Regions from separate parts of the Clostridium saccharobutylicum DSM 13864 genome, predicted to be linked through region 1. Evidence: predicted binding sites of a transcription regulator. Region 1 holds the regulator's gene; the other holds the start of a gene.
What was found. The regulator HrcA, encoded in region 1, represses chaperone genes, less so after heat shock. The targets are predictions, from matches to a motif close to TGTTAGCACTCNNNNNNNNNGAGTGCTAACA.
Positions count from the first base shown of each region.

Region 2: a site for HrcA is predicted at 14,737-14,767, ahead of groES (co-chaperone GroES). Genes of this name have one in related genera too.

Region 1 is NC_022571.1:1,195,967-1,212,405, reverse strand. Features, by position in the region: gene trmB (tRNA (guanosine(46)-N7)-methyltransferase TrmB) at 1-378, opposite strand, end outside; gene CLSA_RS05290 (nitrite/sulfite reductase) at 860-2,410, opposite strand; gene dnaJ (molecular chaperone DnaJ) at 2,928-4,061, opposite strand; gene dnaK (molecular chaperone DnaK) at 4,238-6,082, opposite strand; gene grpE (nucleotide exchange factor GrpE) at 6,157-6,762, opposite strand; gene hrcA (heat-inducible transcriptional repressor HrcA) at 6,801-7,832, opposite strand; gene hemW (radical SAM family heme chaperone HemW) at 8,155-9,282, opposite strand; gene lepA (translation elongation factor 4) at 10,000-11,805, opposite strand; gene CLSA_RS05255 (hypothetical protein) at 12,096-12,464, opposite strand; gene CLSA_RS05250 (IS3 family transposase) at 12,808-14,130, opposite strand; gene CLSA_RS05245 (stage II sporulation protein P) at 14,253-15,329, opposite strand; gene gpr (GPR endopeptidase) at 15,425-16,408, opposite strand.
Region 2 is NC_022571.1:386,986-403,424, reverse strand. Features, by position in the region: gene uhpT (hexose-6-phosphate:phosphate antiporter) at 1-881, opposite strand, end outside; gene CLSA_RS01835 (ABC transporter substrate-binding protein) at 1,159-2,205, opposite strand; gene CLSA_RS01830 (DUF3919 family protein) at 2,228-3,064, opposite strand; gene CLSA_RS01825 (sensor histidine kinase) at 3,156-4,583, opposite strand; gene CLSA_RS01820 (response regulator transcription factor) at 4,677-5,357, opposite strand; gene CLSA_RS01815 (YaiI/YqxD family protein) at 5,592-6,032, opposite strand; gene CLSA_RS01810 (glucose-6-phosphate isomerase) at 6,038-7,387, opposite strand; gene CLSA_RS21890 (hypothetical protein) at 7,733-8,230, opposite strand; gene guaA (glutamine-hydrolyzing GMP synthase) at 8,510-10,051, opposite strand; gene guaB (IMP dehydrogenase) at 10,245-11,702, opposite strand; purine riboswitch at 11,848-11,945, opposite strand; gene CLSA_RS01790 (prepilin-type N-terminal cleavage/methylation domain-containing protein) at 12,052-12,465, opposite strand; gene groL (chaperonin GroEL) at 12,723-14,351, opposite strand; gene groES (co-chaperone GroES) at 14,400-14,684, opposite strand; gene CLSA_RS01775 (4Fe-4S dicluster domain-containing protein) at 15,098-16,439, opposite strand, start outside.

The DNA of each region.
Region 1 (16,439 bases):
CCAAGGATTGCAAAAATTTATGTATATTCTCTCTATTGAATCATCTTCACCCAAGATTTCATTAATAATTCTAATTTCTTGAGCCATTAATTTTACATTATCTACAGTTCTATGTTTTTCCTCATATGCTTTTTCAATATTTCTTTTGGCTAAACCCAAAACTTCGTCTTTTATGTCAACAGCAATATAATTAATATCTGGATTTTCAGAACCATGCACTGCCATAAAAGTTCCCTTTCCGCAACCTAACTCTAAGTAAATAGGATTATCATTTCCAAACACTTCTTTCCATTTACCGTTATACTGCTTAGGATTTACAACAAAAAAATTACAACTTTCCAGTTCAGGTCTTGCCCATGGCTTTTTTCTCATTCTCATGTTCATTCACTCCATCTTTTATCATTCATAATAATTATACATATATTAAATTATATTGCAATTTTTTAATACAAACTTTACATGTATTAATAAACAGTAAAGTTTTCTGATGCCAACCGAAATGTTACATATATATATTTCGCATGACTAGGAAAATTTCATTAGGAGTTACTAAATGAGAGGTTGCATCACTTACAGATTGCTCCAAAGGCAAGCTTTAAACAATCAACGAGTGAACAACCTCTTATTTATCAACTCTAACAATTCATTTTTCAATAATTGCCCATATATATGTGCATTTTTTTGTTTCGTACTCAAATTCAAATTAGGATAACGACTTATATTGACTTGATTTTGATAAAAAATTTAGAGGATTTTATGCAAAACTTATTAGTAATTTAATTATAAAAAATAACAAGTCAATTCATTAAATTATATTTTACGTATTTGACTTGTTATTTTCTTTCTTTTCCCTACTTCATTATTTTTTATATTTATTTGTTAATTCGTTTAACTCTTTTTCATAAATATTAACATATTCACTGAAATTAATATTTTTATTTTCTACAAGTAATGCTAGTTCATATAAAAATTGTGGAACTTCACATGCAAGTATGTCACCATAAACCTTTCCAAGTCTTGCATTATTAGCTTCAAATGATCCATTAATATGAAGTTCAAATACATCTTCAACATTTCCATCCACTCTTTTACGCTTTCCTGTCAATCCAATTGGAACTACTTCATGAATTCCACATGAATTTCCACAACCTGATATGTGAATTCTAGGCAATATATCTTTTTTATATCCCTTTTCATTAAAATAATTAATTATATCATTAAGGGTCTTTTGGCTTTGTAAAATTCCAACCTGACATATTGGCACACCAATACAAGATACACTTTGCTCTAGAGCTGTTTCCCCACCAATATTTTGTGTTATACTTAAAACTTTCTTAGCTTCTTCACCATTTAAATTTCTAAAGTATATTCCTTCTGTCATTGTTAATCTTATTTCTAAATCTTCTATATCTTTTATATCATCTAAAATTTTTCTTAATTTTTTGATATATATTTGCCCTCCTATTGGATGGAAGTATACACTATATAATCCTTTTTGTTTTTGCTCAACTAGTCTAGGATGCTTTTCATCTATTTCTTTACCTTTTTTAGTATATTCTTTTAAACTTACATTCAAATCAAGTCCGCCATTTTTCATAATTTCTTGTAAATGCTCTTTGTATGCTTCTATAAATTTTTCTTTTCCCATTCGCTCTACAATGTATCTTATACGAGCCTTGCTTCTATTTTCATAATCTCCTTCGTTTATAAATAAATTTGTCATAGCCTCTACATGATATAAAACTTTGCTTGGCTCTATAAGTTCATCATATTCAATAGAAATCTTAGGATCTCTTCCAAGACCTCCGCCCATATAAACTTTAAAGTATTTTTTATTATCTTTAACAACTGCCAAGAAACCTAAATCTGTAGCATTACAATGTCCTAAATCCTTATTACTGCTTGAAAAACCAACTTTAAATTTTCTAGGCAACTTATATGTTGTTATTTTGCTTAAAAAATGATTGTTAACAGATAAAGCATATGGCGTTACATCAAAAGCTTCTTCCTTATCTACCCCAGCCAATGGAGACATAGCAACATTTCTAGGATAATTTCCACCTCCACCTCTAGAATATATATTATTTTCAATTCCATCTTTCATAATTCCACAAACTTGGTCTATTGATAGATTATGATATTGAATCGCCTCTCTTGTAGTCAAATGAAATTTTTCTAGTTCATATTTTTCAGCTATATCACATAACCAATTCATTTGATCTAGACTGCTTATTCCTGAAGGAATTCTAAGTCTTATCATGAAATCCTTCTTACTACGTTCTGAATACACGCCCATTCCACCAGAAACTTTTTTGAAATCTCCAACTGAAACTTCGCCATCTAAAAATTTATTTCCCAATTCTTTAAAATTTTCCACTTCACCTAATAATTTTTCTTTTAAATTATCCAAAATTTTTCCCCCTTATATTAATTTGTTTTTAATTTATTATAACCTAATTTTATAATTCTTACTACATTTATAGGTTTTATCGGATAAGTTTTAAAAATTTATATTATAACCAAATAAATATATACATTAATTTATTAACTTATTAATACTTTGTATGTTTTTTTATTATTTTTTTATTCAAAGTCATTACTTTTTTAAATCCACATAAATTTTATTATAATATTTGTAATAGTATCATGTATCTCTAAATAAAAATATTGGACATATACAGATTCTAATATTAATAATTTTAAACTAAATAATTGTGATGTTATTATAAAAATACATAAACTTCAAGTCATTTCACATAGAATCACGAAATTAACTACTTTCTTATTATTGCAAATCATATATATGGTTATGTAATCTATATAAATAAAAAAACCACCTAATATTAATTTATTATCATAATTAATATAGATAGTTTTTTTATTTAGGCACATTCAAAAAATAACGAGTCCATGTACCTTATACTTTTTTATTTATTTTTCCCAAATAATTTTTTCTTATGAGGCGTAACATCACCAGATGATTCTCCTGATGCTTCCATCAAATCATATAGTGCTTTTTTCTGTCTCTCATTTAATGTCTTAGGAATATCAACAATTACTTTTACATATTGATCTCCATTACCACTTGAATTTACTCTTTGTATTCCCTTACCCTTCAATCTAAACATTGTTCCAGATTGAGTACCTGCTGGTACTGTATATTTTACGTTTCCATCTACAGTGGCTACAGTTATTTCCGTACCTAGAGCTGCCTTAGCCATTGAAATATGAGCGTCTATATATACATCATTTCCTTTTCTTGTAAACACTTTAGATGGTGTCACGTTGATTCTTACATATAAATCCCCTGGACTTCCACCTCTTAATCCATGTTCGCCTTGTCCTCTTAAAGGCATTACATTTCCTGTATCAACCCCTGCTGGTATGTTAACTTTTATCTTTCTAGTTTTTCTAACATTCCCATTACCCCTACATGCATTACATGGCTTTTCTGTAATTTTGCCTGAACCTCCACATTGATCACAAGTAGAAGTTGAAACAAAATTTCCAAGAGGTGTTTGTCTTTGAACTCTTACTTGGCCTGAACCTCCACATTTAGGACAAGTCTTGACACTTGATCCCGGTTCTGCTCCAGAACCATGACAATGTTCACAATTTTCACTTCTAGTAACTGAGATTTCCTTTTCAACACCAAAAACTGCTTCTTCAAAAGTTAATGTTATTGTATATTCAATATCATTTCCTCTTACTGGACCATTTCTTCTTCTAGAGCTTCCACCTCCGCCCCCAAAGAATGATTCAAAAATATCTCCGAAACCACCCATATCAAATCCATCAAATCCACCGAAGCCGCCGCCTCCAAATCCACCGCTTCCATCAAATGCAGCTGATCCAAATTGATCATATCTTGATTTCTTTTCAGGGTCCGAAAGAACTTGATAAGCTTCATTTATTTCTTTAAACTTTTCTTCTGCTTCTGTGTTTCCTTGGTTTCTATCTGGATGATACTTTACAGCTAATTTTCTAAAGGCTCTTTTTATTTCGTCATCACTTGCACCTTTTTGAAGTCCAAGCACTTCATAATAGTCTTTATTTGCCATTTGTTTTCATTCACCACCTAGTTTTATTTTATTGAACAAAATATATATTGTAGTTAACAATTTACTAATATTTTATTCAAATCATCACAACTTATCTTTCCCGTAACTTTAGAAAAAGGAAGACGAGCTTGCCTTCCCTCTTCCTATTATATTAAATAAATATATTTTAGTAAATCTTATTTATCTTCATCTACTTTAAAATCTGCATCTACTACATTATCATCATGTGGTGCACTTTGAGCTCCAGCATTTGCATTTGCATTTGGATCTGCTCCTTCTGCTGCTCCAGCTTGTTGATACATCTTTGTAGCTATTGGATAGAATGATTGATTTACAGCTTCAATTGCAGCTTTAATAGCTTCTACATCATCGCTATCTTTCACTTTCTTAAGTTCTTCGATTTTAGCTGTAACAGCAGCTTTTTCATCTTCTGTAGCTTTATCTCCAACTTCGTTTAATGTCTTTTCTATTTGATAAATTGTTTGATCTGCATTATTTACAGCTTCAATCTTTTCTTTTCTCTTCTTATCTTCTTCAGCAAATTTTTCTGCTTCTTTTACAGCCTTATCTACTTCATCATCACTTAAATTAGTTGAAGCTGTAATTGTAATATTTGCTTCTTTTCCAGTTCCTTTATCTAATGCTGATACTTTAACAATACCATTAGCATCTATATCAAATGTAACTTCGATTTGTGGAATTCCTCTTGGAGCTGGAGCTATTCCTGATAATGTGAATTGTCCAAGTGACTTATTATCCATAGCCATTTGTCTTTCACCTTGAACTACATTGATTTCAACTGATGTTTGATTATCTGCTGCAGTTGAGAATACTTGGCTCTTCTTTGTTGGAATAGTTGTATTTCTTTCAATTAATGGAGTAGCTATTCCACCTGCTGTTTCAATTCCTAATGTTAATGGAGTAACATCAAGTAGTACTATATCCTTAACTTCTCCTGTTAATACACCTGCTTGAATAGCTGCACCGACAGCAACACATTCATCTGGATTAACGCCCTTAGAAGGTTCTTTTCCTGTAAAGTTCTTAACTGCTTCAACAACAGCTGGAATTCTTGTTGATCCACCTACTAAGATTATCTTATCTATATCGCTTAATGAAAGTTTAGCATCAGCTAATGCTTTTTTCATTGGCTCAATACTTCTTTGAACTAAGTCATGAGTTATTTCATTGAATTTAGCTCTAGTTAAAGTTAAATCTATATGCTTTGGACCAGTTGCATCAGCAGTAATGAATGGTAAATTAATGTTTGTTTGTGTTGAAGATGATAATTCAATTTTAGCTTTTTCAGCAGCTTCTTTTAATCTTTGAAGTGCCATCTTGTCTTGCATTAAATCAATTCCATTTTCAGCCTTGAATGTATCAGCTATATAGTGCATGATCTTTTCATCAAAATCATCTCCACCAAGCTTTGTATCTCCGTTAGTTGATAATACTTCAAATACTCCGTCTCCTAAATCAAGGATAGATACATCGAAAGTACCACCACCTAAATCGTAAACTAAAATCTTATGAGCTGAATCTAATTTATCTAAACCATAAGCTAATGATGCAGCTGTTGGTTCATTGATTATTCTTAATACTTCTAGACCAGCAATTTTTCCTGCATCCTTAGTTGCTTGTCTTTGGCTATCATTAAAGTAAGCTGGTACTGTAATAACTGCTTGAGTTACAGTTTCTCCTAAATAGCTTTCAGCATCAGCTTTGATTTTTTGAAGTACCATTGCTGAAATTTCTTGTGGTGAATATTGTTTATCATCTATATTAACTTTGTAACTTGTTCCCATATGTCTCTTTATTGAGATAACAGTTTTGTCTGGATTTGTGATTGATTGTCTTTTTGCAACTTGGCCAACTAATCTTTCACCATTTGCTTGGAATGAAACTACTGATGGAGTAGTTCTTGCTCCTTCTGCATTAGCTATAACAGTTGGTTCTCCACCTTCCATAACTGCTACACATGAATTTGTAGTTCCTAAGTCAATTCCTATAATCTTTGCCATTATATATTCCTCCTAAAACTTTAATTAGTTTATTTTCAATTTTAATTTTGTGTTTTAATTTTATTTTCAAATTATTAATTAGCTACTTTTACCATTGTGTGTCTTATAATTTTATCTTCTTTTTTATATCCCTTTTGGAATACTTCTGCTACTACATTTTTACCTAAGTTTTCATCTTCAATATGCATTACTGCATTATGATAATTTGGATCAAATTCTCCACTGGCATCTATTTCTTCAACACCAAGCTTAGTAAATGAATCTTGACAACCTTTCATTGTCATTTCAATACCTTTCTTTAGATCCTCTAAACTTCCTTCAGCATCTACAGCTCTCTCTAAGTTATCCATAATTGGAAGTATTTCTTTTAATACATCAACATATGCATCACTATAGATTCCTTCTTTTTCTTTTGTTGTTCTTTTTCTGTAATTATCATATTCTGCTGTCAATCTTAAAAGTCTATCCTTTGCTTCATCTAATTCTTCTTGTAATTTCTTATTTTGTTCTTTTAACATACTAAGATCATCCTCTTCTGCATTTTCAGCCTCTTCTGAAGCTTCATTAGCTTTTTGAGTTTCTGCTTCATCGATAACTACATTTTCTTCAGTATTATTTTCAGTTTCTTCAACTATCTCTTCTTTAATTTCTTCATTTTTAATTTCTTTATTATCTTCCATATATTTTAAAATACACCTCATCTCTCGAAATATAGTAATTATATTTTTTGATTGTTTAATATATTGTTAAGCTCTTTTATAACCTCAGCCATAATTGTTATTACTTTTGAATAGTTAATTCTTCTTGGACCAATTAATCCTATTTTTCCTATTGGTCTATTTCCAAATGAATATTCTGCAGATATTATACTGCACTCCTTAGCTTGCGGTTTATAATTTTCATCTCCTATACTAATAGTTATATCCTCCTGTGGATTAAATAAATCCAGTATAGTTTCCTTATCATTAAGGAGAGAGAGCATTTCCTTAGCTTTATTAATGTCATTGTATTCTGGATAGTTGAATATATTTGTTGCACCTTCCATAAATACTTCTGATGAATCTGATACATTTAATGTCTCATATAAAATAGGTAAAATGGCATTAAATATCTCTTCATATTCACCTAAATCTCTTTTTAAATTATTAATTACTTCAAGATTAATTTGTTCTATTGAAAGACCAACAAGTCTATTGTTAATGACTTCATTTATTCTAGTTAAAGTTCTAACATCTGGCGCTTTATTAATTAACTTCATTATATGATTTTTTATAAGCCCTGTATCTGTTAAAAATACTGAAACTATATTATGCTCATCAACCTTAATAAGCTGAATGGATTTAACAAAGCTTTTTTTTACTGATGGTGTTTCAATTACACAAGTTAATTTTGTAAGTTCTGATAATAGAGCACTTGTTTGCCTTACTATCTTATCCACTTCAAGCATTGCAGAATCAATTATATATTGTTTTATCTTCAAGTCTTCTTCTTCAGTTAATCTTTGATTATCCATAAGTTTATCAACATATAATCTATACCCCTTACTTGAAGGAATTCTTCCTGCTGAAGCATGAGGTTGTTCTAGGTATCCCATATCCTCAAGGTCAGCCATTTCATTTCTTATTGTTGCAGAACCAATACCTAAATCATAGTTTTTAGCTATAGTTCTCGATCCTACGGGATCCCCTGTACGAATATAGTCATTGATAATAGCTTGAAGTATTTTTATCTTTCTATCATCAATACTCATAACCTCACCTCTTTTTATTAGCACTCGTTAAGATTGAGTGCTAATGACTATGCTTTTAATATATTATTTATGAGGTTTTTTGTCAATTCCATTTATATTTAATCTAAGTATTTATAGAGAATATTCACGGATTTTTTAGAATTTATCTTTATATATCTCTTAATTTCTTTCATTTTCTATTTAATATGCTTTTAAATTTATTATTCATTATAATGTATTTGTTCAATTTCATTACAATACTCTTCATATTTGCTATTATTACTAAAACTTAGAACTTACATTATTAAAAACAATATTTGTATATTGATTTTTTTAATTAATATCATGTTAGTATAAAATCGCTCATTACATAATTTGAAAGTTCAATTCCCTTAGACGATAGGTATAGCTTTCCCGAATCATAAATTAATAATCCTTCATTTATATTTTTTTCAATTACTTCCTTATAGACTTCGTATATATTTTTATTAAATCTTTCTTTAAAATAATCTATGCTTATACCTTCAATCATTCTAAAACCCATAAACATAAATTCTTCTATATCATCTTTCATATCATTTACGTGAATTTCATCTTCAACACTTTCATTGTTATTTATTCTTTTTATATATTCTCTAATATTATCTATATTTTTTATTCTCTTTTTATCTATAAATGAACTTGCAGATACTCCGAGTCCTAAATATTCATTACATTTCCAATATGCTTTGTTATGAAAACATTCATTTCCCGCCTTCGAAAAGTTTGATATTTCATATTGATGATATCCATGATTATTTAAAATTTTCTTTGTATATGAATACATAAGTCTTTCCTCATCTTCTGATGGAAGTTTTAATTTATCTTTTTCATACAAATCGTAAAAACATGTTCCCTCTTCTATTATTAAGCTATATGCTGAAATATGCTCTGGATTAAGTTTAACTATTTCTTCTAATGATTCTTTCCATTCATTAACTGTTTGATCAGGTAATCCAAACATTAAATCCACATTTATATTTCTAAATCCTATCTTTCTTGCTAAAAAATAATTCTCCTTAAATTGTTCATAATTATGTACTCTTCCTATATTTTTTAGAATATTATCTTTTGTAGACTGTAATCCCATACTAAGTCTGTTTACATTATATTTCTTCATAATTTCTAGATTACTTGCATTTAAAGTTCCTGGATTACATTCCACTGTAAATTCCAAATCATCTTTTAAATTTAATTTATTTAATGCACTTAATAATTTATTCAAATTATCATCATTCAGATAAGACGGTGTTCCTCCGCCAATAAATATACTACTAATTATATAATCTTTTCCTTTTTGTAATATTTCTTTGTTTAATGATTCAATATATTCATCAATTAAAATTTCTTTCCCTGCATACGAAGGAAAATCACAATATAAACATTTTTGCTTACAAAATGGAATATGTATATATAAAGATATTTCTTTCATTAAAATTCCTCCTCTTTTTTCAATATATACGGTATCGTGAAACATTAAAGTTTAGCGATACCAACCGAAATATTACACATATATGTTTGGCATGACTAGGAAAATTTAATTGAGAGTTACTAAATGAGAGGTTGCATCACTTACAGATTACTCCAAAGGCAAGCTTTAGACAATCAATAAGTGAACAACCTCTCATTAACTAACTCCAGCAATTCATTTTCCAATGCCTGCTGCACATATATGTGTAATATTTCTTTGTTTTGTAATAACTTTAAGTATTCTGTATATATATACATTGTAAATCGCCCTCATGCCCTAAATATATATAAGAAATTAATCACTTTTATCTATAGTTAATGAATCAAATCAATAGTTCTAACTATATTAATTTTTAATATTCATTATTATTCTAATTTAAAGTTTAGTACAAATAAAGAAATTAGCCACGTATTTGTGGAATAGGCGTTGAAAATAAACTGTTTGAACATCTTGATATCAAGTCATTCCACTCTAGTTTGTCTAAATTTCATATTTGAAACAAACTAAAGTCGGTTCAGTTCAACCTGATATTTAGATATTTCCAGCGAAATTTTATTAGTCCTATAGAACAAATATGTAGCTAATTGGGTAAGGTATTACAAATCTTTCGTGTTTGTAATACCCATAAATATGCATTATATTACTTTTATTAATAAAACATACTAAAATTTATTATTGTTAATCTACTTTTAATACCGCCATAAATGCTTCTTGTGGAACTTCAACAGAACCTACCTGTCTCATTCTCTTCTTTCCTTCTTTTTGCTTTTCAAGCAATTTCTTCTTTCTTGAAATATCTCCACCATAACATTTAGCTAATACGTCTTTTCTCATAGCTTTTACTGTCTCTCTTGCTATAATCTTAGACCCTATTGCTGCTTGGATCGGAACTTCAAACAATTGTCTTGGAATTATTTCTTTTAATTTTTCAGCAATTCCTCTTCCTTTATGATAAGCTCTCTCATCCGGAACTATCATTGACAGTGCATCCACAATATCTCCATTTAATAAAATATCAAGCTTAACTAACTTAGTTTGAGTATAGCCCTTAAATTCATAGTCTAAAGATGCATATCCTCTAGTTCTAGATTTTAATGTATCAAAGAAATCATATATTATTTCATTTAATGGAATATCATAATTGACAACTGCTCTAGTTTCTTCTATATATTGCATATCAATATATGTTCCTCTTCTATCTTGACATAATTCCATAACAGCGCCAACATAATCTTTAGGAGTAATTATAGATGCTTTTACAACTGGTTCTTCCATATAATCAACTTCCGTCATTTCTGGAAGATTTGTAGGATTAGTTATTTCTAATACTTCCCCATCTGTTTTTATTACTTTGTAAATAACGGATGGTGCAGTTGTAATGATATCTAAATTAAATTCTCTTTCAACTCTTTCTTGAATTATTTCCATGTGTAATAATCCTAAGAATCCACATCTAAATCCAAACCCTAATGCAATTGATGTTTCTGGCTCAAAGCTTAAAGCTGCATCATTTATCTGTAATTTTTCTAATGCTTCTTTTAATTCATCATATTTAGCTCCATCGACTGGATATATACCTGAATAAACCATAGGAATAGCTGGCTTATATCCTGGGAGTGCTTTTTCAGTTGGTCTGTTATCTTCTGTTATTGTATCACCAACTCTGGCATCTCTAACATTTTTAATTGATGCTGTGACGTAGCCTACATCTCCTGCACTTAATTCTCCTATAGGAAGTACATTTGGCGTAAATACTCCAACTTCAGTAACATCATAAACTTTACCTGTTGCCATAAGCTTAATCTTAGTTCCAACTTTTATCTTCCCATCAACCACTCTTACAATACATACAACACCCTTATAGCTATCATAATACGAATCAAATATTAAGGCTTTTAATGGCGCTTCTTCATCGCCTTCTGGTGCTGGAATATTTTTGACAACAGACTCTAATACATCTTTTATATTAAGTCCTGTTTTAGCTGATATCATAGGTGCTTCTTCAGCATCTATACCTATAACATCTTCAATTTCTTGTTTAACTTCGTCTGGTCTTGCAGATGGTAAATCAATTTTATTTATTACTGGTGCAATTTCTAAATCATTGTCTAATGCTAAATAACAATTAGCTAGAGTTTGAGCCTGAATACCTTGTGTCGCATCAACAACCAATACAGCACCTTCACAGGCTGCTAAACTTCTAGAAACTTCATAATTAAAGTCTACGTGACCTGGAGTATCAATCAAGTTAAAAATGTATTCTTGACCATCATCTCTTCTATATATAAGTCTCGCTGCTTGGGACTTTATTGTTATTCCTCTTTCTTTTTCTATTTCCATATTATCTAGAACTTGCTCTTCCATTTCCCTTTTTGTCAAGGTTCCTGTAGTTTCAAGTAATCTATCAGCAAGGGTTGATTTACCGTGATCAATATGTGCTACTATTGAAAAATTTCTGATATATTTTTGTCTTTCACTTTTCATATGCATAACTGCCATTCTATACTTAAGGCAGTTCCTTCACCCCCGTTATAATTAAATCAGCTAAATTATAACATATAACTATTTAAAAATGCTATTAAAATTTAACTTAGCTAAATGAAATAACATAATAAAACCAATATGCAATATATAATTTATATATTACGCTAACTTTAATGTCCATAATGACTTAATAACAGCTAAACTTTATTATATATAATGATTCAAAATTAATAATTATATTAACTGCTATTTTTAATGTACTTTTATTCTTATATTATAATTAAAATGTACTATAATATTTTGTCTATAGTTTCTTTAGCTCCATTTATTCCATGTGAAATATTATTAAATACACCTTGTATCTTTTTTAAAAAGTTAGATTGATTTGTTATTCTAAAATCACTATTTCCTAGTCTTATTAATATATCATCTCCATCTTCCTTATATATTTTTAAAAATGAATTATCTTTAATAAAATTAGAGAAATCTTCTCCAAATTCTTCACTAACAATTTTATAATTTTCATTTGTATTTCCAAGTGGTGATAATGCATTTGTGTTAATTACATCTACCTTTATTAATCCCATGACAACAATAATTATCATTAAACACCCTGGCAATATTTTTCTAAAAACATAATTTTTTAGAATATTCTTCACTGCAAAACATCCTTTTCAATTAGTTTAGGAACATAAAAATAAATAACAAGTTACAATTTACTGTTGATATTTTTCATAAGGCAAGTAGGTAAGTCGCCCTCATAGCGGGCCTATTATGAAAATTTGACGACGTAATATAATGAAAAATAAGCCAGCAAATGGACTTGTTATTTTTTGAATGTGCCTTATAAATATTTATTATTTAAATTCTCTCCAAACTTTAAAATTATTATTCAAATAAAAAAATTACAACATTACCAAATCACTGACTAAAAAAAAAGAACATCAATACTTAAAATAAAGTATTAAAATGGTCCCTATGTCAAGGACATTTTGAAAAAGGCTAGGCAGCTAAAAGCTGGTCCCGATATTGAACAGGGGCCAGCTTTTTAAGTCCCCATTGGTATCTGTAATTATTATAGTAATCCATATAATTATTAATTGTTGATTCTAATTCGTAAAATGTTGTACAAATTTTTAAGTCTATTTCATCTTTCATATGTCCAAAAAATGATTCCTGCGGGGCGTTGTCCCAACAGTTTCCGCGTCTAGACATGGATTGTCCAATTTTATATTTCTTAAGAAGTTTTTGAAATCTAGGACTAGTGTAATGAACGCCTTGATCTGAATGAATAAAAACATCTTTATCAAGTAATTTTTTATGATTCCTCATCAGCTTTTTAACAGTTTCAGTAGCTATATCTAATGTAAGACTTTCTGAAAGATGATACGAGAGAATTTCATTTGTAGAAGCATCTTTAATAGTAGATAAATAGGCTCTATTAGATGCTCCATATGTTAAATAAGCTATATCAGTTAATAATACCTTACCGACCAAACCTTGTTTGAATTCCCTGTTCAAAGTATTAGGTAGAACTGTATGTTCTTTAGTAGCTTTCATCATTCTACGATAAGGGTTTGCCTTTCTAATTGGACACACAATATTATATTTTCTCATAATTCTTTGTATACACTTTCGATTTATTACTCTATTAAATTCATGTTCTAAAACCATTTTTATAGAGCGTGATCCTTTCTTGTAGCCTCTATGATTAAATGCTTTAAGAATTATATGCTTTAATTCTAAATCCTTTTCATCTTTAGAATTACGCTTATTACTTGAATTTAAATAATTATAATATCCTGATCTAGAGACTTCAGCTATTTTGCATAAATGAGAAATTATATTTTTATAACTGTATTTTGAAATTATACTCTGTATGATCTTGAATATTGATGTTGAACTTAATTTATTATTTTTCACCTGCCTTTCTTGCAGCTCGATTTTTTTTAATAGTTCTGCCTCCGCTTTCCAATAAGCAATTTCAGCATCTTTTTTAGCTATTATTTCATTCACGGTTAGTTCACGTTTTAGTGGACGACCACTATTTAATTTTCGAGAATCTCTCAATCCAAGCGCTCCTGATTCATTATAAATATTACGCCATCTTTTACTTGCGCACCAAATTCTATTATTTCCAATAACATCTGTATCAAATCCTGCATCCTGAAAAATATAAATAGGTAGTTTACCTTTGCTACGCTCAGCGATAAAAAGTATTTTAAATTCATCTGTATACGTGATTGCTTTATTTGTGACGTTTTTTATATATTTATTCTTTGATAACAATTCAATTTCTTTATTAGTAAATAGTTTTTTACTCATTAGTTCACATCCTGACTGAATTTATACTTGATTTTATTGTACAAAAAAAGAACCTATAAAAATAGTCTTTTTTAAGTGTCTATTTCATAGGTTCCATTTTATATAAATGTTCTTTTCCTTTATTATTTTTTATTTATAATTTCTGCAATCACCCTAGCCATACATTGCGCAGTTACATGTGTTTCTTCAGGTGTATTTGAATCCGATCCAATTTCAAAGAGTACACACGCATCACTTTTACTCTGATTAAATGCATTTTTTCCTCTATTATATGTTAATATCTTTATTGGTAAGGTTGGGAACAATTCAGAAGTCTTATTAAATATTTGTTCTGTAAGGGCTTTATTTTTTCCATATCTTGTACTATTTTTTGCATTTACAAACATTATCTTTGCCGCACTCATTCCATATATGTCTGTTGTTGTTGCCGATTTATCTATTCCTGAATCTCTATGCAAATCAATTATCAATTTAAAGTCTCCATACTTTTGTAAATACTTGTCAACAGTTTCCCCTGATCTTGTATAACTATCATTGTAAGACACAGAATGATTAGTTTTGTCATGTATAACTGAAATTCCATAATTATCCTCAAGTTCTTTAGAAAGAACATCACCTGCTCCAACTACATTGGTATTCTCATCTGAACTATCTGGTTGAGTCTGAGAATAATTTTCTGTAGTATGGCTATGATAAATTAATACTTCTGGCTTTGATTCATCTATCTCCTTTTTTAAACTCGGATTATATATTTGTGTATTTTTGCTATCAGTAGTTGTTGGAGTTGATTCTACTTTAGATATACTATCATCACTCACCTGAAATGGATTAAATGTAAATACTGCATCCTTTTTAGGATTTGATATATTGGTATTAGTTAAATAACATAATTCACTTTCTAATATTCCCTTATAACTAATATTATTAAAGCCTAATACATCAAAACAAACATTTCTTAGTGATAACTTATTCTCTGTATAACTCCCCTCGTCATAAACCTGAGTTTCTATTAACGGCATTCCAAAATTCAGCAATTGAACATATGCAAATGCACCTCTTTCCTTATTATCTTTTAAAACTCCAACAAGTCTTACAAAAAATATCATTACTAAAGTTACAAGGATTAATACACCTATATTAGGTTTCGCTCTACTGCGTTTATTTGAACTACTATTTTTTACTCTTCTATTAAGATACATGACTTTAACCCCTCCCCCTTGTACTCCTTATATTTATATTAGGTATTTTACATAATTATTCTAACTATACATATTTTAATATTGAATATATTATATTAACCCATAAACTTATTTATTTCCTCCATATCCATGTTAGGTTGAACAGCCATATTTATCCCATTTGCTACTATCTTTGAGAGTGAATTTATTACTAAATCAATATCCTTAGGAGTAACTATCATATCTCCAAGAACCTTAGACTCTAATACTTCTCTTATTAAAGCCCCCTTTTCATTTTTATCAAGATTCTTAAGCATTTTATAAAAATCACTCCCATTTGATGAATTACTTATTAATGAATCCACAACTAAATCTATAGTATCATTAGCAATCGTAACTGCATCTACAACCGTTGGAACTCCAATTGCTATAACTTTAACACCTAAATTCTCTTCATTTATTTGTTTTCTATTATTTCCAACACCAGCACCTGGTGATATTCCTGTATCTCCAATTTGAATTGTTGTATTTACTCTTTCAACTCTTCTAGCTGCTAGTGCATCTATGCATATTACTAAATCTGGCTTAACTCTTTCCACAACCCCTTTAATTATTTCCACTGTTTCAACTCCTGTAACACCTAAAACTCCAGGTGCTATTGAGCAAACTGGCCTAACAGAATCATCAATAACTTCAGGCATGACAGTTTTCAAATGTCTTGTTATCATTATTCCTTGTGTTACCTTTGGGCCTAAAGCATCTGGAGTTACCTGCCAATTTCCAAGACCTACAACTAATACTGTTTTTTCACATTCAATCTTTATCAACTTTTCTAAAGCTTTTGCAACTACCTCAGAAACTCTATTCATTGTTTCTCCATCATATGCTGTAAAATCGGGAATCTCTATTGTTATATAATTTCCAGTTGGTTTTCCAATTTTTTTAGCTCCTTCTTCATTTTTTACTTTCACTGTTGTTACCTTAATATCATCTTTTGTCTCTTCAATAAATTCAATTCCATCTATTTCTTTCTCTTCCTTATGCTTTTCTTTATAAATTTCTCTTGCTTCTAGTGCTAGATCTGTTCTAACATCTATCATATAAACACCTCACTTCATAAATTAATCAGTA
Region 2 (16,439 bases), 810 kb from region 1:
ATTGCAAAATGTAATTGTTCCGTAACATATAATGGTGCCCAGTTATCTATTCCAATACGTACTATATATACAAAAACATTTGCTACGCATAAAACCCATATCCAAGGATTTTTTAAGACATACTTCCTAAATACTTCAGATTTACTCATATTATCTAATTCAGCAGTATTTTCAGCTCTAACTTCATTAAATATTTCTTCTGCTGAATTCCATCCTAGTTCCTCCGGTTCATCTTTCCCAATAAATAGTAAAATAAAACCAAAAATTAATGCTACTACTGCTGGGACTATAAACATTCCTGCTACCTTACCATGAAAAAACGTATTTGCTCCCCATAAAGCTAGCATCCCAGCTAATGCTCCCCCTATATTATGTGACATATTCCAAAAACCTAAATATCTTCCTCTTTTTTTAGTAGGTGTCCATCTAGAAATTGTTGAGTAAGCACTTGGTCCTCCTGGAGCTTGAAAAAATCCACTCAATCCCCAAAATATTAATATAGCTCCAACTGGCTTACTACCTGACATCAAAATAAATCCTATAATTAATACCATTGTTGCAGACATAATTAATAATGCAGATATTATACGTTTTGCATTTTTACCATCAATAAAATACCCTAAAACCGTTTTACCAAGCGCATAAGTTATTGAAAATGCGAAACCTATATATCCAAGTTCCGATGTGGTAAATCCCATTTCCTCTTTAAGTAAAGGTTGCCCTGCTTTAAGATTATTTCTAATAAAGTACATGCATGCATATACTGCAAATACAACTAAAAATGCTTTAGAAAATTCCTTAAGCCATCTCCTTCGTTGTTCTTCAATCGGGATAGATGCCTCCCTTTTGTTTATGTTAAAAAATTTAATTATATTGTTCATATTTATTCCTCCCCCTATAAGGACAATACAAGTATACACATGTATTCTTCCTAAAATAATAAAATAACGTAATTTAAGCTGAAGTAGGAATATAGATTATGCAAATAATAAAATTACTTAGGCACATGAAAATAAATAATAGACCAAATATGCGACGTATATTTAGTGTCAGACAAGAAAGTGAAATCAGCTCATAATGGATCTATTAGTTGATTTTACTGACGCAGTATGGCGCAAAATAGACAAGCATACTGGTCTATTATTTTTTGATTGTGCCTTAATTTAAATCATTCCACATATTAATTAACCATTCTCTATCATTGCTAGCTTTTGAAAAATTATAATCCTTATATATATCTAATTCATCAAGTTTTATCCCTCTTATTCCTTTTGTATCCTGCCTAGTTGACATTGCAAATGAAATATTATTTAATGTTTCCTCTACTTCCTTATCAGTGCAAAAATCTATAAAATACTTTCCAATATCTCCATTAGGTCCATTTTTAATCTTAGAAATTGCATCAATACTCCATCCACTATTTTTAGGTACATTGGTTACAACATTAAAACCCGAATCCTCAATCAAAAGCTGATCACTTAGAAAATTAATTCCTATTAAATACTCTCCTGTTGCAACCTTTTGCCCTGGAGTATATCCATTAGTTGTAAACTCTCCAACGTTTGCTTTCACTTTTTTGAAAAACTCTTTCACTTTATCCACACCCATACTTTGTGTAAGCGAAGCCAACATAGTATATGCAGTTCCTGATGTATTAGGATCTGAAATTACTATTTCTCCTTTATATATTGGATTCAACAAATCATCATATGTTTTAGGCATTTCTAATCCTTTACAAGAAAACTCTTTATCCCATCTATTTTTGTTAATAACAATAGATAATGGACTTGCTTCAAAACCAATCCAATACCCATCTTTATCCTTATATCTATCTGGGATGCTATAATAATTTTTAGATATATACTTTTCTGAGAGATTTTCTTTTTTCATTAAAACATGAACATCACAAGTTCCACCTATAAATATATCTGACTTAGGATTTTTTCTTTCTGATCTTATTCTTGCTAAAGATTCCTGCGTTGACATTTTCAAATATTCATATGTACACCCTGTTTTCTCTTTAAAAAGCTCTAAAATAGCACTTCCAATTTCATCTCTAGACGCAACATACACAACAATATGCCTTCCTTTTAAATCTGGATATCCATCCTTAAAAGTTACTCTTTCTATTCTTTTGCTACAAGCCGACATATTTAAGAATATAAATATTATTAATACAATCCAAACAATTTGTTTTATCTTCATTAATGTACTCCTTAATAAATATTTATAATTTATCTGCAAATATTTTTCTACATGCATCATTTAACTTACCCCTAAAATATATATGTCTTCCATTTTCGTCTCCCATATACTGAACGACAAAAAAATCATTATCATAAACATCAATATTTACTACATTGCAGCATTTAACTTTTGAAAGAGTACCTGTATCATTATCAAGATAAATTTTTATATGAGATAAAGCTTCTTTTTTATCTTTTAATAAGCTTATAATCTCTTTATTGTTTTCAATCTTTATTGAATTGCTTATTATATTTTTTATACTTTCTTTATCAGATTTATTTAATTCTTTAATTTGACTATTAGAATTAATAATGGTCATCTTATTATTATAATTCATAATTTTTACTATATTAGATGTTGAATATAGATATCCTAGCAATTTGTTTTTCAAACTGTTTATTAATGGTATTTTGTAACTATCATTATATACATTGTTATTTAAAGATAACTTATTACTTATTTCAAAGGTATCTTTCATTCCATTTAAGTAATAAATATTTCCATCAATTTCAATATCGCTGACTTCAGCATCACTATTTTCCTCAATAGAAGAATCCCTTGTAATTTCATTTATTGAATTCCATATTTTTTGTATAGAATTCTCATCTTCAAAAACATACTCCCCCCATCTTTCATTAGAAATTTCAATTTTTACAGGTATAGACATATTTATTTTCTTTACTACTTCATCTTTATCATTGATTATTGTAACTTTATCATATAAAAAACTATAATTCAGATTTATTATTATAACGCAAATAAGTAGCATAACAGTATATATGCCTATAATCTTAACTCTTAAATTGATTCTTTTCACTTCCTACTCCTCCTATATAATAAGGCTATAATTTCTCATAAATGTTTCACAAACGTTTCAAAATTGTAACATTTTAACGTTTTCATAACTTTCAATATGATTTTCTAAAAATAATTTTAACTGAAGTCCACTTCTTTTCCTCACTATATATTTCAATATCACCATTTTGTTTTTTCATTATTTCTTTGCATATACAAAGACCTAATCCATTCCCATTTTTACTTATAGAATTCACCTTTTTAACCCCATTGATTGGTTCAAAAAGCTTATCTAAATGATTTTTTTCAATCCCTATTCCATCGTCTATTATACTTAATATTACACAACTATCCTTTTCTTCCATCTTCACTATGATGCTAGTGCATTCACTATACTTTATTGCATTATCTAAAACATTTAAAATAACCTGCTTAGTTTTATCCTTATCTATAAATAAATTTGTATCAAATATCTCCTTAATTATCTCTATATCATACTTTTTTGCTCTTAACTGTATAACATTTAATGCTTCTTCTATTACTTCGCATAAATTATTTCCATTTCTATCAACATTAAATTCAGCTTTTCCTATTTTAGACAACTCAAGTAATTCCTCTACTAACTTTAAAAGCCTCCGCCCTTCTTTTTTTATATAAATTAAACTATCTTCTACATCTTTCTTATTTTCTAACCTAGGTATTAATTCTGAATATCCTATTATAGCTGTCAGTGGTGTTTTTAATTCATGAGTAACATTATCCAAGAAATTCTTCTGTTTTTGTTTTTCTTCCTTGAGACTTTCTATATAATTTTTTATACTTTCAGTTGTTAAATTGAACGTCTTCGCAAAGTCCTCTATTTCATCTCCACTTTCAATTTCTATCTTGTTATCATACTCACCCTTTGCAATCTTTTCAGATACAATCTTCAACTCTTTTATAGGCCCTGCTATTTTTTCTGAAAAGAGCCTACTTAATATCCATGATATGAAAACTGATAGACAAGCTATAATTCCCATGATTACAAACATATTATTTATGATCTCTTGTCCACTATGCAATGGATAGATATATCTTATGCACCCAAGCGTCACATTCTTAAAATATATGGGACTCGAAAATAACACATACATATTTCCATCAATCTTTTTTACAACGTATGCTTTGTTTCCATTTATGGAATCTGTTATATCCTCATTATAAAGATTAAGATTGTTCATAACAGAATCAGATAATATGTTTCCTGTTTTATCATAAATTTGTGTTCTAAAATTTAATTTATTTGCTAGATATGTATTAATAAGAGGTCCTTTATTAATAAAACTTGTTTCTGCATCTAAATCCTGATCTTTTTCTATATAGTTCTCTATATATAATTGAGTATTGTAGCTTTCTTTAGTTAAAAAATCTATACTACTTTTTATAACGTTACTATACAAATTATTTATTGTTATTATGTATATAAAAGTTATAACAGGAATTAAAATTCCCATATTCATAAGCATAATTTTATCTTTTATCTTTAAATTTACTTTTTTCACACAAGCACATCCTTAAAATGTTTTTATATATTTAATTTCTTAAAACTACATTTCCTAACAGTATGCACATGCCAAACATACAGTTTATTTATTTTATAGTTCCAGCTTATAACCTACTCCATAAATTGTTTTTAAGCTTTCTGAATATATTCCTAATTTTCTCCTTAACCTTTGTATCAAAATATCTACTGCTCTCGTATTACCTTCATACTCATATCCCCAGACTCTTTCTAAAAGTTTTTCTCTGGTGAAAACTTTATTACAATTTTCCATCATAAGTAATAAGGTATCAAATTCCTTATAAGTAGTAGCCACTTCTTGTCCATCTATCAGAATTTTTCTTTCATCTTTTAAAATTCTTATTCCCTTTATATTTATTTCATTATTATTTTCTCTTGCTTTATTATCTTTCTTCTTACTCCTCTTTGTTATTGCTTTTATTCTTAAAATAAGCTCTGCACTATTAAACGGTTTTGTTATATAATCATCCGCACCTAATTGAAGTCCTAAAAGTTTGTCATTCATTTGACTATTTGCAGTAAGCATTATCACGGGTATTTCATTATCTATTTTTTGAAATTTTTGAATAACTTCATGTCCACTTATATCTGGCAGCATAATATCTAATATTACTAATTCTGGCTTTTCCATCTTAAATTTATCCACTGCATCTATTCCCGTCATACTTATAACCACTTTATATCCTTCAAGCTCTAAATTCATTCTAATCAAGTTAACAATACTTTTTTCATCATCTACTACTAATATTTTCATAAAATCTCCACCTTTGTAAATATTAAATATACAGTTAAATTATACAATAAAAATTATTAGACAACATATTTCATCTCCAATTATGCCACAAAATTTTATACCATCCATATATATTACAATCTACATTTTTGCTAGCACCATTTAAGGCACATTTTAAAAAAACAAGCCCATCAGTTTGCAGCTCACTATTTTTTAACACACTTATCAACACAAAAAAAGAAGCCTAATCAGCTTCTAACAATCAAAATTTTCTATTAATTTTATTAAATTTCTTTCTAATCTTAAGTCATCTTCTTCTGTTCGCTTTTTAGGATTCGATGTTTTGCCTCCACCTCTTCTAATTTTTTGTGATATATGTCTTTCCCCTAGGAGTCTATCAATATTATCTTCCTTATATATAAATCCTTTTGGATTCATCACTTTAGCTTTTTTGGAAAGACAGATTGCAGCCACACCATAGTCTTGAGATATAACTATATCTCCTTTTTCTGTTTCATTCATAACATACATATCAACGCTTTGAAATCCACTATCTACAATTTTAACTTGCGAATAATCACTTTGAATAAAATGATTAATATCACAAAAAATCATAACTGGAATTTTACGATTTTTTGCTACTTTTTCAATAATGGAGATACCTGGGCAGGCATCTCCATCAATTATAACTTTCATTTAGATTAAAGTCTCTTTTCTAGAGCTTCTCTAACATCTTCATATCCTGGTTTTCCTAATAAAGCAAACATATTCTTCTTATATGCTTCAACTCCTGGTTGATTAAATGGATTTACTCCTAAAAGATATCCACTAATTCCACAAGCTTTTTCAAAGAAATAAACCATGTATCCAAAATAGTATGCTGAAATTTCTGGTACATTTACTACCATGTTTGGAACTCCACCATCATTGTGAGCTAATACAGTTCCTTGGAATGCCTTATTATTAACAAAATCCATAGTCTTTCCAGCTAAGAAATTTAATCCATCTAAATCTTGAGAATCTTTTTCTATAGTGATTTCATACTTTGGTTTTTCAATATTAACAACTGTTTCAAATAAAACTCTTCTTCCTTCTTGAACATATTGTCCCATTGAGTGAAGATCAGTAGTAAAATCAACTGCTGCTGGGAATAAACCCTTATTGTCTTTTCCTTCTGATTCTCCATATAATTGTTTCCACCATTCATTGAAATAGTGCAATGAAGGTTCGTAATTTACTAATAATTCAATTACTTTACCTTTATTATATAAAGCATTTCTAACTGCTGCATATTTATAAGCATCATTGTTATTAAGAGATGGATCTGAATATGCTTCTCTTGCATCAGCAGCTCCCTTCATCATATCATCAATGCTTATTCCTGCTGCAGCTATTGGTAATAATCCAACTGCTGTTAATACTGAGAATCTTCCCCCAACATCATCTGGAACTACAAAAGTTTCATATCCTTCTGCATTAGCTAATGTCTTTAAAGCACCCTTAGCTTTATCAGTTGTAGCATATATTCTCTTTCTTGCTTCATCTATACCATATTTATTTTCTAAATATGATCTTAAAATTCTAAATGCAATTGCAGGTTCTGTAGTAGTACCTGATTTAGAAATTACATTTAAACTTATATCTTTACCTTCAATAGCTTGTAATAATTCTGACATATATGTTGAACTTATATTATTACCTACATAGAATATCTTTGGTGCTTTTCTCTTGTCACCTTCTAAAGCATTATGGAAATTACTTGTTAGCATTTCTATTGCAGCTCTAGCACCAAGATATGATCCTCCTATTCCAATAACTATTAAAACATCTGAATCTGATTGAATTTTTTCTGCTGATTTTTTGATTCTTGCAAATTCATCTTTATCATAATTTACTGGTAGGTCAAGCCAACCTAAAAAGTCATTTCCTGCTCCTGTTCCATTGTGTAATTTATCATGAGCACTCTTAACCATGTCCTCCATGTAGTCAATTTCAGTTGTGTCTAAATAAGGTGCAACTTTTGATAAATCTAATGATATGCCTTTACTCATTTTTATTTCTACCTCCATATAACAATAAAAATATTTTCTATTATTCCATTATATCATAAATTATGCTAATCATATCTTAGCTTTACATATTTTTATTATTTACAATTAATAAAAATATTATTTACAATTAATAAAATAACAATTCACTCATATCTTATACTCGTACTTCAAATTAATTTATAAAATGAAAAAGAGGATATCGCAAAATATAAAATTAATACAATCTTATTGCTTGTCCTACACTATAATCCACCAATATATTGTATCTAAAATTTATTTTGAGACATCCCATTCAAAATAATTTTTCTGCTATAAAACTAAAATCATTTTATTTTAGTTTTTTCATTATCTATTTCTTTTAGAGCAGCATCTGCAGCAACATTTACAAAAACATCTACATCTTCGACAATGTCTTCTTTGGTTTTTAATATAGTTAATTACTTCCTCTCTAGCTTTTTCATATCCCTCTTTGTATCCTTTTTCATAGCCTTTTTCACAGCCTTCTTTGTATCCTTTTTTATATCCCTTTTCACAACCTTCTTTGTATCCTTTTTCGTATCCTTCTTTATATCCTTTTTCGTATCCCTTTTTATATCCTTTTTTATATCCTTCTTCAATGCCTTCCTCGTATCCTTCTTCAACGCCTTGTAAGAAGCATTCATCACATCCACAACTTCTATCTTTTGTAGAGTCATATTCATCACTAGAGCATGAATAAGAATCTGATTCATCATATTCATCTTCATCATATAAGCATTTATCTTCACTATATCCTTCTGAGTCATTTCTGTCATACATTTCAAATTCCTTTATAGCATCAGCATAATTCTTTTTATTGTTCATCTTTCTCTCTCCTTTGTAATTTCCCATAGGATTATTCCTACAGACACTTGTATATAATTTTTTTAATTCATTGCAAAATAGTTCTTTAATAAAATAACAATTATTTAAGAGCTATCTGATATTATATTATGCTGATTTATTATATTTGCTATTAATTGGAATACATTTAAAATAAAATTATAAAAAAGAAAACATCTGAAATGCCTATGATTCAAGGCTTTTCAGATGTTTGTTTATTTACATACATTCAAGATAATTTGTTATTTATTTTCATGTACTTTATTCAAATTCTATAGTAGCTGGTGGCTTTCCTGTGCAATCATACATTACACGATTTACACCTTTTACTTCATTTACAATTCTAGTTGTTACCTTTCCAAGCACTTCCCATGGAAGATCTGCTGATTCTGCAGTCATGAAATCACTTGTAGTTACAGCTCTAAGGGCAATTGCATAATCATATGTTCTTTCATCACCCATAACACCTACTGAACGCATATTAGTAAGAGCTGCAAAATATTGACCAATTTCTTTATCAATACCTGCTTTTGCAATTTCTTCACGATAAATTGCATCTGCTTCTTGAACTATTTTAACTTTTTCAGCAGTTACTTCTCCAATGATACGTATTCCAAGTCCTGGGCCTGGGAAAGGTTGTCTGAATACTAATTTTTCAGGTATGCCAAGTTCAAGTCCTGCCTTACGCACTTCATCCTTAAACAATAATCTAAGAGGTTCTATTATCTCTTTAAAATCAACACAATCAGGAAGACCTCCAACATTGTGATGTGATTTTATAACTGCTGATTTTCCAAGACCACTTTCAATTACATCTGGATAAATAGTTCCTTGTACAAGATAATCAACTGCTCCTATTTTCTTAGCTTCCTCTTCAAATACTCTTATAAACTCTTCACCAATAATTTTTCTCTTTTGTTCTGGCTCTTCTACTCCAGCTAACTTTTCATAAAATCTTTCTTGTGCATTTACACGAATGAAATTCAAATTGTATTGTCCATTAGGTCCAAATACTTCTTCAACTTCATCCCCTTCATTTTTACGAAGTAATCCATGATCAACAAATACACATGTTAATTGGTTTCCAACAGCCTTTGAAAGTAATACTGCTGCTACAGATGAATCAACTCCACCTGATAATGCACATAACACTTTACCATTTCCAACTTTTTCACGAACTTCTTCAATTGTCTTTTCAACAAATGAATCCATTTTCCAATCTCCAGTACAACCACAAACATTATATACAAAGTTTGAAAGCATCTTTGTACCTTCTTGTGTATGCATAACTTCTGGATGGAATTGGACTGCATATAAATTTTTATCTTCACATTCCATAGCTGCAACTGGACATACTGGAGTATTACCTATTATTTTAAATCCTTCTGGTGCCTTTTCTATGTAATCAGTATGACTCATCCAACAAATTGTTGAAGGTGACACTCCTTCAAAAAGTTTAGATTGTACATTTACATCAACTTTTGTTTTTCCATATTCACTTACAGGTGCTGTTGCAACTTTCCCTCCAAGCATATGAGACATAAGTTGAGATCCATAACATATACCAAGAATAGGTACTCCTATTTCAAATATAGCTTTGTCACATAAAGGAGAATCTTCACCATATACACTATTTGGTCCACCTGTAAAGATAATTCCCTTTGGATTCATTTCTTTTATCTTATCAACACTTAAATTATAAGGATGAACTTCACAATATACATTACATTCTCGTACTCTTCTTGCTATTAATTGATTATATTGCCCACCAAAATCGACAACTAAAATTAACTCTCTCTTCATGCTTTCCTCCTAAAATTCTTTTTCTAATGTCTATTATTAACTAAATAGAACTTTTTATCAAGAAATTAAATTATTTTTGACTTAATTTCTTTATTTACATAGAATTTTCGATATTTCTTTCTAATCAAACTAAGTAATGCACAGTCCAGCAATGCTACCTCAATAAATTGTGAACTGTGCATCATAACTTTTATTATTGTCCTACACTATAGTTAGGAGCTTCCTTAGTAATATTAATATCATGTGGATGACTTTCTCTAAATCCTGCTGCTGTTTGAATCACGAATGTAGCAGTTTCATATAAAGTATCAAAATCCTTTGATCCTAAATATCCCATTCCAGATTTTATTCCACCTATTAATTGGAATATAGTATCTGTAACAGATCCTTTAAATGCTATTCTTCCTTCAACACCTTCTGGAACTAGTTTTTTATTACCTTCTTGGAAGTATCTATCCTTAGATCCACATTCCATAGCTGCTAAAGATCCCATTCCTCTATATACTTTGTAACTTCTTCCTTGATATATTTCCATTTCTCCTGGTGCTTCTTCACAACCTGCAAATAATGATCCCATCATTGCAACTGATGCTCCAGCAGCTAATGCTTTTACTACATCTCCTGAATATTTAAGTCCACCATCTGCAATTACAGGTATTCCATATTTTCTACCCATTTCTGCACAATCCATAACAGCTGTTAATTGTGGAACTCCAACTCCGGCTACTACTCTTGTAGTACAGATTGATCCTGGTCCTATACCAACTTTTACACAATCTGCTCCTGCTTTTATTAAGTCTTCTACGGCTTCTGCTGTAGCAACATTACCAGCTATAACTTGAAGGTCTGGATATACTTCTTTAATCTTCTTAACAGCTTCTAAAACACCTTGCGAATGACCATGAGCTGTATCAAGAACAATAACGTCAACTTGAGCTTTAACTAACGCATCAATTCTTTCCATCATATTTCCAGTAACTCCAACTCCAGCTCCACATAATAATCTACCTCTGCCATCCTTCGCTGCATTTGGGAACTTTTTCACTTTTTCAATATCTTTCATTGTGATTAAGCCTTTTAAATACCCTTCTTTATCAACTAGAGGTAATTTTTCAACTTTATGTTTCTTTAATATTTCTTTAGCTTCTTCAACTGTAGTATTCTCCGGCGCAGTAATTAAGTTTTCTTTTGTCATTACTTCTGAAATTTTTCTTTGGAAATTTGTTTCGAAAATTATATCTCTGTTAGTAATTATTCCTATTAATTTACCTTCTTTAGTAGTAATTGGAACACCTGAGATTCTATATTGAGACATTAAATTTTCAGCATCTTGAATAAGGTGATCTTGTGATAAGAATATAGGATCTGTAATAACTCCATTTTCTTGTCTTTTAACTCTATCAACTTCTTTAGCTTGTTGTTCAACAGTCATATTTTTATGTATAATTCCGATTCCGCCTTCTCTAGCCATTGCAATAGCCATTTTAGACTCAGTTACTGTATCCATTCCAGCACTCATTAAAGGTATGTTTAATGCTATTTTTTTAGTCAAATGTGTTTTTACACTTACTTCTCTTGGTAATATATTTGATTTATTAGGTACTAATAACACGTCATCAAAAGTATATGCTTGTTTAATTATTTTTGCCATTTTAATTCCTCCCAGTTTTGAAACATTTATTTCGTTTTATTTTAATTTTGATTGTTTTCCTGCAAATTTTATTATATTTTTTTGTACAAAAAAAGCACATTAACCTTCTAAGTGATATTAATATGCTAATAAAATTCGAAATTTAGCTTATATTAATATCACCCATAGTCGGAAATTTAAGGTCTCCGGTAGATACTCCTTGCCATATTCAAGGTATATACGAGTTTTTAAATGTGCTATGTTTTTGAATTAAAACTATTATAATGTATGTACAATACAAAGTCAATGAATTTGAAATTAAAATTGCATTTTTATCTTACATTCTAACTTTTAATCCTTTACTTGGACTTTACTTAATCTTCTTTGGATCTAAAATATCATTATCGCCAGAAATATCAAATTCGGCACCATCTAGAATGTCATAACAATTTTGCAAACTAGTTTCTCTAGTATTTAAATTTTTTAATTCAGACTCATCTACATACTTTTTTACTCCTTCATTGCTTATAGCAGTCTGAACAGTTGTACTTTTGCTTAATGGTGTACTAGCTTTTAAATTATATGATTCAACTGCCATTACAACCTTTCTACTCTGATCTACTACTTTCACTTTTTTAGCTTCTTTTATATAACCGTTAACTCTAGGTAAAATTGCAGCTGCAAGAATTCCTATAATAGCTATTACTGCTATTACTTCAATTAATGTAAATCCACCTTTTTTTCTATTTTTATATGGCTCTCTTTTATTATCTTTAACTTTCATTTTTAGCAAATAATTAACTTTATAAATTCAAATCACCTCTAAATTCAATATTTTATTTAGAATTATTCCTTTATTTATACTTTTTATTCAACTTAAACAAATTTATTTTTTTAATAAATAATAAAATATAAATCCAATATCTTAATTAGTAAAAATGAACATAAAAAAGCTAGAAGATAAACACTAACAATACGTGTTTGTCTTCTAGCTTATCTATTTAATATTATCTGCTAATATTACTTGCTAAATGCTCTATTTTAGTACATTCCATCCATGCCCATTCCTGGAGCCCCTGCTGGCATTCCAGATTCCTTTGCAGGAATATCAACAACTGCTGCTTCAGTTGTTAAGAATGTTGATGATACTGATGCAGCATTTTGAAGTGCTGATCTTGTAACCTTAGTTGGATCAACTATTCCACCCTTTATCATGTTAATATATTCACCATGTAAAGCATCATATCCAACTCCTGCTTCACTATTCTTAACTTTTTCTATTATTACTGATCCTTCAACTCCTGCATTAGTTGCAATTTGTCTAACCGGTTCTTCTAATGCTTTAACGATTATATTAATACCAATTTGAGTATCTGGAACATCTGAAGTTAATTTTGCAACTTCATTAATAACATTAACATATGCAGTTCCACCACCAGCAACTATACCTTCTTCAACAGCTGCTTTTGTTGCATTAAGAGCATCTTCAATTCTAAGTTTCTTTTCTTTTAATTCAGTTTCAGTTGCTGCACCAACTTTGATTACTGCAACTCCACCAGCAAGTTTTGCTAATCTTTCTTGTAATTTTTCTTTATCAAATTCTGAAGTTGTTTCTTCAACTTGAGCTTTAATTTGGTTAACTCTTTCTTTAATTTGTGCTGATTCACCCTTACCATTAACTATAACTGTATTTTCTTTAGTTACTTTAACGCTATCAGCTGTACCCAACATATCTATAGTAACTTCTTTTAAATCTCTTCCTAGTTCTTCTGCTATAACAGTACCACCAGTTAATATAGCTATATCTTGTAACATTTCTTTTCTTCTATCGCCAAAACCTGGAGCCTTTACAGCAACACAAGTAAATGTTCCTCTTAATTTATTAACTACTAATGTAGCCATTGCTTCTCCTTCAATGTCTTCAGCAATTATTAATAGCTTCTTACCTGCTTGAACTATTTGTTCAAGTACTGGTAATATTTCTTGAATATTTGTAATCTTTTTATCAGTAATTAAAATGTATGGATTTTCTAAAATAGCTTCCATTTTTTCTGTATCAGTAGCCATGTAAGGTGATACATATCCTCTGTCAAATTGCATACCTTCAACAACATCTAATTCAGTTCCCATTGATTTAGATTCTTCTATAGTTATAACGCCTTCATTACCTACTTTTTCCATAGCGTCTGCTATCAACTTACCTACTTCTTCATCTGCAGCTGAGATTGCAGCAACTCTAGCTATATCTTCTTTTCCTTCTATGTTTTTAGAAATCTTCTTAATTTCTTCAACTGCCTTATCTACAGCCATCCTAATACCAGTTCTAATTAATATTGGATTAGCTCCAGCAGTTACATTTTTTAACCCTTCTCTTATAATTGCTTGAGCAAGTAAAGTAGCTGTTGTAGTACCGTCTCCAGCTACATCATTAGTTTTTGTTGCAACTTCTTTAACTAATTGAGCTCCCATGTTTTCATATGGATCTTCTAATTCTATTTCTCTTGCAATAGACACTCCATCATTTGTGATTAATGGTGCCCCAAATTTCTTATCTAATACAACATTTCTACCTTTAGGTCCTAAAGTAACCTTAACTGTATCTGCTAATTTATCTACGCCAATTTGCATATTTCTTCTTGCGTCTTCTCCGAATTTTAACATCTTAGCCATTTATAATACACTCTCCTTTAATAACTTAATTTTATTCTCACTAAATTCCTATTCAACTACTGCTAATATATCTTCTTGTTTTAATATTGTATACTCTTCTCCATCTACCTTAACTTCTGTTCCTGCATATTTAGAGTATAAAACTTTATCTCCAATTTTAACTTCCATTTGTACTCTAGCTCCATCTACAACAGCTCCTGGGCCTACAGCTACAACCTCTGCTTCTTGTGGTCTTTCCTTAGCAGTACCTGTTAAGACTATTCCACTTTTAGTCTTTTCCTCTGCCTCTAATTTTTTAATTACAACTCTGTCACCAAGTGGTTTAATATTCATGAAAAACCCTCCTTAAAATGTATATATTATAATTTATTATTTTTTAGCTTCCTGTTAGCACTCATTACTGTCGAGTGCTGATACAATTATAATATCCTTTATACCCATATAATTCAAACATTACTTCTAATATTATATCCTCTTTTTAAGCAAATATTAGACTTTATTGAAAAATACATTCATTTTACTCATTTTTTCTTTAATTTTCTATTAATCTTTAAATAACAAAAAAGAGAATTTTGCCAAATATAAAATATAGCCTTTCAAAAACACTTTTTTAATATATTTGCAAAATCTCTTCCTTATTATAATTAATCTATTAAATTAGTTAGCAATATAAAAACAATGTATTTATCCATTAATTTTATAATATATATTGAATAAACTCTTTTTTAATTATTCAATATATATAATTATCTTTCTAAATTTATGTTTTTATACTCTTCTAGCGCTTTATTAGATAATACAGATTTCATTGATGATTGTGCATTATTTTTTGTAAACGGCATTTTAGCTTTCATTAGCGGTGCAATTTTAGCCGTTCCATTTATACAACCGCCTTCACACATCATACCCTCAATAAAATTTCCTTGTAATTTTTTAGCTTTAGCCATTGTCATAGTTTTCTTAATTTCTGCTCCACCTGAAACCTTAACTGGTTTGAATTCTATTTCAGCACCTTTATCTTGTATATAATTCTCTATAGCAGCAGTTAATCCACCACCCATACCAAATCCTCTACCAAATATCGAAGCATCATCTACCATTATATCTTCACAAGTTGCAGGATTAACTTCAAACGCTTCAAACAAAGCTAATAGCTCTTCAAATGTTAGTACATAGTCAATTGAATCTTTAATTGAATCTATTAGAATCTCACTTTTCTTAGCAGTGCATGGCCCTATAAACACTACCTTTGCACCATTATCTTTAGACTTTATATATCTTCCAGCAGCAACCATAGGTGAAACAGTTCCTGAAATTCTCTCAGCTTGATCTGGCATTATCTTTTGAATATAGCTTAAAAATCCTGGGCAGCATGAATTAGTCATGTATGGATCTCCATTTTCCATTCTTTCTATAAATTCATTACTTTCATGCACAGTAACAGCATCAGCTCCACAAGCAGCCTCTACCATATCTGTAAACCCTAATGACTTAATTGCATTTTTAACTTGTCCATAAGTTGTTTTTGGTCCAAATTCTCCAGTTATTGCTGGTGCAACTACAGCATAAATTTTTTCCTTACTAACTAGATTATTTATAACTTTAACTAATGAACTTTTATCTTCTATAGCTCCAAATGGACATGCTGCCATACAAGCTCCGCAATTAACACATTTATCTTCTGTAATTTCAGCACTTAAGTCTTTAGAATTAAAATTTAACGCTCCTGTTGGGCATGAACGCTTACAAGGTCTCATATCTTCAGCAATTGCATCGTAAGGACATGCTTTTTTACACATACCGCATTCTCTGCACTTACTTGGATCAATAAATGCTCGTCCATTAACATAACTAATTGCTCCAAAATTACATGTACTTTGACATTTATGTGCAATACAGTTTCTACAAGCATCTGTAACTTCAAATTTTTTTGTTGGGCACCTATCACATGCTGCTTTTATAACATATAATATTTGTTGTTGTTCTGATATATCTATTAAATCTTTTCCTTCTTTTCCATTTGGAAGATACCCAGCTGCAAGTTTTGCTCTTTCCAATACTACATCTCTTTCCTGAGTTACAGTATCT